One region of the Shewanella sp. SM68 genome, then DNA from elsewhere that is predicted to be linked to it. Evidence: riboswitches for the same ligand, from Rfam matches in the RefSeq annotation. Region 1 holds a riboswitch; the other holds the start of a gene.
What was found. Region 1 has a riboswitch for cobalamin ahead of L5M40_RS04555 (TonB-dependent receptor). Riboswitches for the same ligand answer to the same signal wherever they lie in the genome.
Positions count from the first base shown of each region.

Region 1 (4,427 bases):
GATATTGGTGAGTGGTCCTGTGGGGACGAGTGTCACAGGCTTATCGCTTTGGCGAATTTTCTTGGCCATCAGTTCTACGGCATTGAGTGTTTGTGGCGCAAAGCTGGGCTCTGGCAATGCAGGGCCGTCAAGTCCGGTTTCACCATGGACATTGTCGGCAATGATTAATTCGCGAGCTAATGGCTTGACGGCGCCGCCAGCGACAGGAATATCACTGCGATTTAATAAGGTTAAGATCCGCAGGGCATTATTGAGCGTTTTATCCGGCGTTTGGTTACCGGCGCTGGTGGTGACGGCCAGTGGAACCAGCTCTGGATGGGCGAGAGCTAAAATGAGCGCAATAGCGTCGTCATGGCCGGGATCGCAATCCAGAATAATAGGGCGAGTCATACTGTTACTCCTTTAAACAGTGGTGATGGGGGCTTAGAATAGCATGCCATCAGTTAGGCGCTAGCCTGTGGAGGGGACTTGCAGAGTAAACTGTGAGCATTTTCGTCTTTTTATCAACAAGCTGCTAGAATTCTGCCCATTTTTGACACTAGGCGATGTTAGGTAAATCCATTCTCGCTCTGTCCGCTGCACAACATTGAATGACATATCCAAGCAAATACAAGGAAATAAGTAATGCTCACTCATCGAATTACTTGGCCTAAGGCTTTACTCGCGGGCATGGTTGCCATGCAGATCTCTGGCTGTAGCGATCCTCAACCTATGGCCATTATTGAAAGCAATAACGAGTCATTGCTGCAGTTCGATAACGGCAAACTGCTCCAACTTAAGGAAAATCCGAGTCCACAGTATCGCCATATTCCCTGTGATTTACCCACAGTCGAGACTGTAGTCACCAACAGTTCGGCCTTTGCGGCGTTAACTAAATCCGGTGAGGTGATCACTTGGGGCGACAGTTATGCTGGCGGTGATAGCAGGGAGGTGACGGAGCAGCTTAAGCAAGTGAAGCAAATCGTCCCAGTTAAGGACGGGTTTGCCGCGCTACGTCAAGATGGCACTGTGGTTTACTGGGGTAATGTGGGGAAATTGAGCCTCGACAAAGCCCTGCAAAACCGCATGACCAATATTACCAAGTTGTTCGCTAATCAAGAGGCCATTGCGGCCCTTGATGCTAATGGCAAGGTACACACTTGGGGTTATGGCCCCTACGGCGGCAATAGCTTACATGTGCAGGATCAATTAGTTGATGTTGTCGATATCTTTGCCAGAGGACGCAGTTTTGTCGCCCTCAAAAAAGAGGGCAGTGCTGTGATTTGGGGGCAGGTTGAAGAGTCGACCAATATGAAAAAGTTACTCCCGCAGCTTACGGATGTAGCGAAGATCGAATATTTTCAACACACCTATGCCGCCTTGAAAAAGGACGGCACTGTGGTGAGTTGGGGTTGGCGCAGTGATGCTTACTCGATCCGCAGCGCCTTAAAGGATGTGGCGAGTATGACGGCAAACAATTGTGCCTTTGCGATTTTAAGTCCTACGGGGGATGCGCATTTTTGGGGCGATGGGATTAACTGTGGTGTCGATTGGATTAAAAAAACCAATATCACAGGGGTAAAAGAGATTATTAGCATTGGCTCAGGCTTTTTATTACTGCGGGATAAGGCCGTGCCGCAAATAGTGGCCGACGATACTGATTACGCTCATATGTTTGGGTTTCACTATGCCCAAGAGATTCTTGATAAATATTGGCAGGAAGGCAGCATCATTACTCGAGGGCCTGCCTCCTTTGTGTTTACGCGTCCCGATGGCAAAGTGGTGCCTGTTGGTTATCGCGCCAACCGTGAAAATGTGGAGAAGTTGATTGCACGTATTCCGCGACTCACTTGGTTAGATGGCGCAAATGACGGTTATGTTGGCATCAGCGAAAAGGGGGAGCTGGTCTCTTGGTCGATGAATTTGCCCATGTTCGACAAGTCGCCGGTACAACCTGCTGACTCGTTAGTGATTAAACCGCTGGATTTTACCCCCGTTGCCCAATGCGAAACTCCTGAGCAGCGTCAGGCGATTTTGAGCAAAGACAGACCAAAACCTGCGGCAAAAAACTGGGATGGCGTTTTCTAGCTCATGTGAGTTTTCTCGCTAATCTGAGATTGATGGACTTTCATCCGTATAGACGTCTATAATGCGCGCGCTCAGGTCTGATATGCTCTGAGCCTTGTTGGGCGTTAACAGATTGTACGCCCTTTGAACCTAATTTTGAGTCAACCTTCTGTGGTGCTTGCGATGATAGCGTCGTGAGATAATCGGGAAGCCAGTGAAATTCTGGCACTGCCCCCGCAACGGTAAAAGGTGAGAGAGGACCGCGTTTGATTGGTGTGTTCAAGACAGAACCCGAAAGTCAGAATGTGAAAGGTCAGTCTCGTGTTAATTCAACTTTAATGGATTAACATAGCCTAAGTCCGGAGACCGGCCCTAAAGGTGTTTTTGAGATTTCGGTGGGCAGATCTCAAAATGCGATAATCACCGTCAGTATTTACGACTGAATTAACGGTATCGTGGCGTCAATGCCCCGTTTTCCTTGCAGGAGTTAAAGGTAAAATGGGAACAAATCCAACAAAAATCGCGCTGCTGATCGGCAGCCTTTGCAGTTTTTCAATTATCGCGCCCGTTATGGCGGCTGACGATACCAGCACAGCTAAAGTCGACGAGCATCTTGTCGTGATCGGCCGCTCTGATAAGACCCCGTTAAATATTGCCGCCAATGTGAATGTGATTGATGCCGCTGCGATTGAAATGAGTGGCGCGACTAATTTGACCGACGTCTTACGTGGTCAAAGCGGTATTCAAATTTCGGATAACAATATTGGAACTAGCTTTGCGATGCGTGGTTTTAGCGCCAGCACTGCCGTTAATAACACGCTGATTTTACTTGATGGTCGTCGTCTCAATAATATCGATATCGCCGCACCTAGCCTTAATGCCATTCCGCTTAATCAAGTGGATCGTATTGAAATTTTATCGGGTAGTGCGGGTGTGCTTTATGGTGACCAAGCCGTGGGCGGGGTGATTAATATTGTCACTAAGTCCCCTGAAAATACTGGCGGCAGCGTGCAGTTATCTGGCGGTAGTTTTGATACCTATGAAGGTCGTGGTGATGTGTCTGGCGCGATCAACAAAGATTGGCGTTACTTTTTCACCGGTAGTTACAACCAAGGTGACAACTATCGCCAGCATAATGCCAACGAAACCGGCTCTATTCTTGGCCGCATTCAATATAAAACAGCCACAGACTCGTTCTTTGTTGAAACCAGCTACTACGATAACGATCGTGAAAATCCGGGCTCGCTTACTGAAAAGCAATTTAAAGACGATCCCCGTGCTTCATCAAATAAGGTAGAGTATGCCCACGAGATGACCACTGCGGCGCGAACGGGTTACCAGCATCAGCTTAATCAAAACTGGGCGCTGGCGGCTGATTTAGATTATAGCGATACCTTAGTGTCTTCTCTTAATTGGGGGGCGAACAGCCATAACACACGCTCACTGTTAATGTTTAGCCCTAAAGCGTTAGCGAATTACAGTACGCGTCAAGGCGAGCTAAGCCTAGTCACAGGTTTAGACATCAGCCGTGGTAAGGCTGATTTTGACACTATGGCGCGCAGTAATGTGCAGCAAATGCAAAGCGCCTATCTACAAGCTACAGTGCCTTTAAGTCATACTTTAAGTTACGTTGTGGGTGGACGATATGCGCGGGTGACCGATGAGTTAGTCGATGGCAATGTCTATCCTAATGGCATGGATTTAGACGAAAATGCCCACGCATTCGAACTGGGTTTAAATTACCGCCCAACTGCGGAGCACAGACTCTACGTGCGCGCCGATGATAACTTCCGTTTTGCCAAAGTGGATGAGCAAGCTTATACATCGCCGGGCGTATTTGGCTTAAAGCCGCAAACAGGCCGTTCCTATGAGGCGGGTTGGGATTGGGCTGTCGCTAGTCAAACCCTACGAGTCAGCCTATATCGTCTCGATTTAGAGGATGAAATTGTTTATGACTCGAGTGCAGTTAAACCCATAGGTGGAAATTTCAACGGTGCAAACGTTAATGCCGACGCTTCTCGTCGTTATGGCGCGGGTGCCGATTGGGATTGGCAGATCACTAAAGCGCTGCAGCTAGGGCTGGAATATAACTATACCGACGCCGAATTTACCGATGGTGCTAACGATGGCAAAGAGCTGTCTTGGGTGGCAAAACACACGGGACGCGGTTATGTCAGCATGGATTTTGCTGAGCATTTCCAAGTATTTGCCGAAGCTATCTACACGGGGGATCGTTTTATCGAAGGCGATAACGCTAATCAAGGTGATAAGCTAGCAAGTTACGTGCTTGGTAATTTAGCCTTGAATTATAATCGTGATGCTTGGCTTGCCAGTCTGCGTATCGATAATGTATTCGATAAAGATTATGTTAGCGCAGGCTA
Region 1 is NZ_JAKKRU010000002.1:335,803-340,229, reverse strand. It holds gene rihA (pyrimidine-specific ribonucleoside hydrolase RihA) at 1-390, opposite strand, end outside; gene L5M40_RS04560 (hypothetical protein) at 625-2,067, shown strand; cobalamin riboswitch at 2,202-2,436, shown strand; gene L5M40_RS04555 (TonB-dependent receptor) at 2,545-4,427, shown strand, end outside.

Region 2 (4,427 bases), 160 kb from region 1:
TGCAAGCTGTTTGCGTATGTCTGCCAATATCTGGCCGGCTTTGGTAGAGGGTATCGTCATAAATAGTTACCTTAAATACAGCTAAGTTAAGTCCAAAAATCGGCCATTGTTATGCTAAGTGCATTTTATTGTCGTCAGCCGACATTTTTTGAATACTTGTTCTTAAAAATTTGTTTTGGACATTTAAACGTATAGACGTCCATAATACGCGACTTATGATTGTCAGGGCAAGATGAAAGTCAAAGGCATTAGGAGCGAGAATCTAGAATCTAGAATTTAGGCCCTCGGCTTGAGTTCCTAGCATCTAGTCCCTAACTAAAAAGGCATATATGAAACAAGTTCGATTGTTATTGTTACGCCACGGTGAGTGTGAAGGCGGCGCTATCTTGCGGGGTCGTGTGGATGTGCCTTTAAGCAAAAAGGGTTGGCAACAAATGTCGGCTGCAGTTGAGTCACAGGCCAGCGTGTGTAGCGCGATTTATAGCTCGACTTCACGCCGCTGCGCCGATTTTGCCCACGCTTTTGCCGCCGAGCTGCATTCGACGGCGGCACAGATATCTGAGTCAAGGCCATTGCAGGCGCAGTGTTTGTCGGGTTTACAGGAAATTGATTTTGGTGATTGGGACGGTTGTCGGCTCGATGAACTGTATCAACAAGAGGGCGAACGCTTAGCGGCGTATTGGCAAGACCCTTGGCAAACTCCGCCGCCTAATGGTGAAACTATGGCAAGTTTTGAGTCGCGGGTGAATGGGACGATTGACCAGATACTCGCCGCCGAGTTTGAACGATTGACCCTTGACTCACATAAAATGGGTAATGAAAACAGTGCCATTAATGAAACCGCTGATAATATGCCTGCCACTCAAGTGTGGGTCGTGACCCACGGCGGGGTGATCCGTCACTTAATGGCGCGTGCCTTAGGGGTTGAACGGGCGGTGGGGTTTTATAGTCAACTCGATTTACCCGTGGCGGCCGTGGTGAGCATTAATGTGCTGCAAGATGAACAGGGTGCCTGCTATTGGCGTTTAGATTGGCCGAGTGGGCGCAGGTGTTGAGGCCTTATTTCACGACCTAGGAGTTATGGTTTAGGCGTGATCGTTTGGCGAGAATAAGCTGACATGAAAATATTCTGATTTAAACAGCATTGCCTAATGGGATAGATGTAGGATAATGCTTTTCCCTGACGTTTGAACGAGATAGCGTATTACATGCGCAATGAGTGATAACGTCGCAGAAATAGGTGTTGGGAATAGACTCTCTTTGTTCGAATCGCTCCGCTGTTTTAATTAATAGTGGCGTTGTTAACAAAGAGCATATCAACCCAAACATAATAGGGAATCGGGGAGCTGCTCGTCAGTCAGCCCGAACTGTGCCCGCAACTGTGAGTAGTTTAAAGAAGCACCTAGATTCTAGATTCTAGATTCTAGAGCCTAGCTCCTTCTTTTCTACAAGTCAGGAGACCTGCCTATTTCTGTTATCGCTGCGTGCAGCCTTAGTTCTCGAGCGGGTGACTCGAGGGAGCAGATGACAATGTGTACAACCTTTTTTTATACAGGTTTGGACTCGATAGGAGCGCCGCTTAGGTGAAACTTTCTGCAATCCAAACTAACAGCCCCGTGAATGACAGTGACACTAACCCGTCATTGAGCCCATCAGTCGCACTTAATGTGAGCCAGTTGAGCTGGTGTATCGATGGCAAAACCATACTTTCCAATATTAACTTTACGCTGCCAACGGGGCAGATGCTGGGGCTGATTGGCCCTAACGGTGCGGGCAAGTCTAGCTTGCTGCGCTGTTTGTATCGGTTTGTTCGCCCGACTCAGGGCAAAATTACCCTTTTTGATCAAGATATTGAGCGCTTGTCGCCCAAGGCGTTTGCCTGTCGCGTCGCCGTAGTACAGCAGGATACACCGCACTATTTTGACCTCACCACAGAGCAATTGGTCAGCATGGGCTTAACGCCCCACAAGGGTATGTTCGATACCAATTCGAGCTGTGATACTGAGCGTATTGCTAAGGCTTTAGAGAAAGTCGGCTTGAGCCATAAGATGCACCAACAATATGAACACTTATCCGGCGGTGAAAAGCAACGCGCCTTAATTGCCCGCGCCATAGTGCAGCAGCCGCAGCTTTTAATCCTCGATGAGCCAACGAACCACCTCGATGTGCGCTATCAAATTCAAATCCTCGAATTGGTGCGTAGTCTTGGCATCAGCGTGATTGCCTCTATTCATGATCTTAATTTAGCCAGTGCCCTGTGCGACAGTTTGTTGTTGATCCATAACGGGGAAGTCAGCGCTATGGGGACGCCAACCGAAGTATTAACCGAGGCGCGAATTGGCGATGTGTTTGGCGTGTGTGTTCAGGTATCGCCCCATCCACAACATAAAAAGCCCTTAATCAGCTATTTTTATGGTTACCACCATGTAGATCATGGCCTGAACGAGCGAGGCGAAGGTGGATGACTCAGGGGAGTAAACAATATTTCATCTCATATTTGGGGCGTATCGTGACACCGTTGACGAGACAACAACTGATGCTGCTAGTATTAGGTATCATCACTTTGATAACGCCTATTGCCGCGACAAGTTTTGGTGCGGCGAACATCAGTTTTACGGATGTTATTCAAGTATTTATCAATAAGGCGACGAACCTCACTCAAGCCAATGGCATGACTGAACGCATTGTGATGGAGCTCAGGCTACCGCGCATTTTACTGGCTTTTGTGGCGGGTGCGGGTTTGTCACTGGCGGGCAGTGTGTTGCAAACCGTGACTCGCAATCCGCTCGCCGATCCCTATTTGTTTGGCATTAGCTCTGGCGCGTCCTTTGGCGCTGTGGTGATGTTGACCTTATTCACGGGCTCTGGATTTTTTGATAATGCGGGCATGGCGGCACATTCTGGGCTTTTTAGCGGTTCGGGTGCCTTGTCTGGTTTGCTTTGGTTTAGCTTGCCCTTGGGCGCTTTTATTGGCGCCAGTTTGTCGGTGCTGATAGTGCTTGCCTTGTCTGGCCTTGGGCTTAATAGCCAAGTGGAGCGCATGTTGCTCTCTGGTGTGGCGACCTCCTTTATGTTCGGCGCATTAACGAGTCTGTTGTTGTATTTCGCCAGTCCGCAGGCGACAGCCTCTGTGCTGTTTTGGAGTTTAGGCAGTTTTGCAAAGGCCAGTTGGTCCTTGTTAGTACTGCCAACACTGGTGATTGGCGCGAGTTTATTCATTATTTTAGGCATGAAACGGCAGATCATGGCGTTGCAGGCGGGGGATGAAACGGCGCATACCTTAGGGGTGAATGTGCCTAAGCTGCGGCTCAATATGTTGCTGCTCTGCTCCTTGATTACCGCTATTTTGGTGGCTACCTGCGGCGGTATCGGTTTTGTCGGGTTAATGATCCCCCATACCGTGCGTATGCTGTTTCCCGGTCGTCAACCGATTTTATTAACGGCGTTGGTGGGCGGCTTATTTATGGTGTGGATTGATGTATTAGCGCGCTGTTTATTGGGTAATCAAGAGTTGCCCGTGGGCATTATCACGGCCGCCATAGGTAGCATGTTCTTTTTGCTGATTTTACGTAAGCGTAGAGTCATGGCGTAAATACAAGGTCATGCCGTAGGCACACCTAGTCAGGACGTAAACCCAGAGTTAAGTCGTCATCCTAGAGTCATGTCGTAAGCGCAGGCTGGCGGGATAATCAGTATTTCTGTTGATATCCCACCCGCGATTGGAAATGCACAATTGGACATGTTCGTCATAGACGCGGGATGCGTTGTGGTTATTTAATGTAGATTACAAAGTGGAGTGTGGATGTCTCAGTCAGCCGTGTCTTTTCAAATAAGCCCTGTGAGTAAAGCGCAGGATCTGGTGATTCTGCAGAAAATTGATCTTAAGACTAAGCCGCCCGGTGCCTTAGGTCAGCTCGAATCCTTAGCCTTGCAGATTGCCCGCGTGCAAGCGACTGATTTGCAACAAACGGAGCAGCCACAAACGGATGTGCTCAAAATAGTCCATCCAACCATGTTAGTGTTTGCGGGGGATCATGGCATTGCCGCAGAAGGCGTGTCGATTGCCCCTAGCGAAGTGACTCACCAAATGGTGCAAAACTTTGCCCATGGCGGCGCGGCGATTAACGTTTTTTGTCGGCAGGTGGGCTTTAAGCTCGAAGTGATCGATTGCGGTATGTTAACGCCAGTTGAAGGGGTTGAAGGCATTATTGATCAACGTCTTGGTGCTGGAACGGGGGCAATCCATTTAGAGCCCGCAATGGCGCTTGAAACCGTCGATAAAGGCTTTGCGATGGCGCGCGATTTGATTGAACGTCACCATCAAGCGGGTTGTAACTTAGTCGCCTTTGGTGAAATGGGCATAGGCAATACCTCCTCTGCTGCGGCCATTATGGCGGCGATCATGCAGCTGGATGTGATTGATTGTG
Region 2 is NZ_JAKKRU010000002.1:174,630-179,056, reverse strand. It holds gene metH (methionine synthase) at 1-60, opposite strand, end outside; gene L5M40_RS03930 (histidine phosphatase family protein) at 330-1,055, shown strand; cobalamin riboswitch at 1,277-1,484, shown strand; gene L5M40_RS03925 (ABC transporter ATP-binding protein) at 1,584-2,465, shown strand; gene L5M40_RS03920 (FecCD family ABC transporter permease) at 2,462-3,592, shown strand; gene cobT (nicotinate-nucleotide--dimethylbenzimidazole phosphoribosyltransferase) at 3,803-4,427, shown strand, end outside.
Region 2: it holds a riboswitch for cobalamin, as region 1 does, so the genes downstream of both, L5M40_RS03925 (ABC transporter ATP-binding protein) here and L5M40_RS04555 (TonB-dependent receptor) in region 1, are expected to answer to the same signal.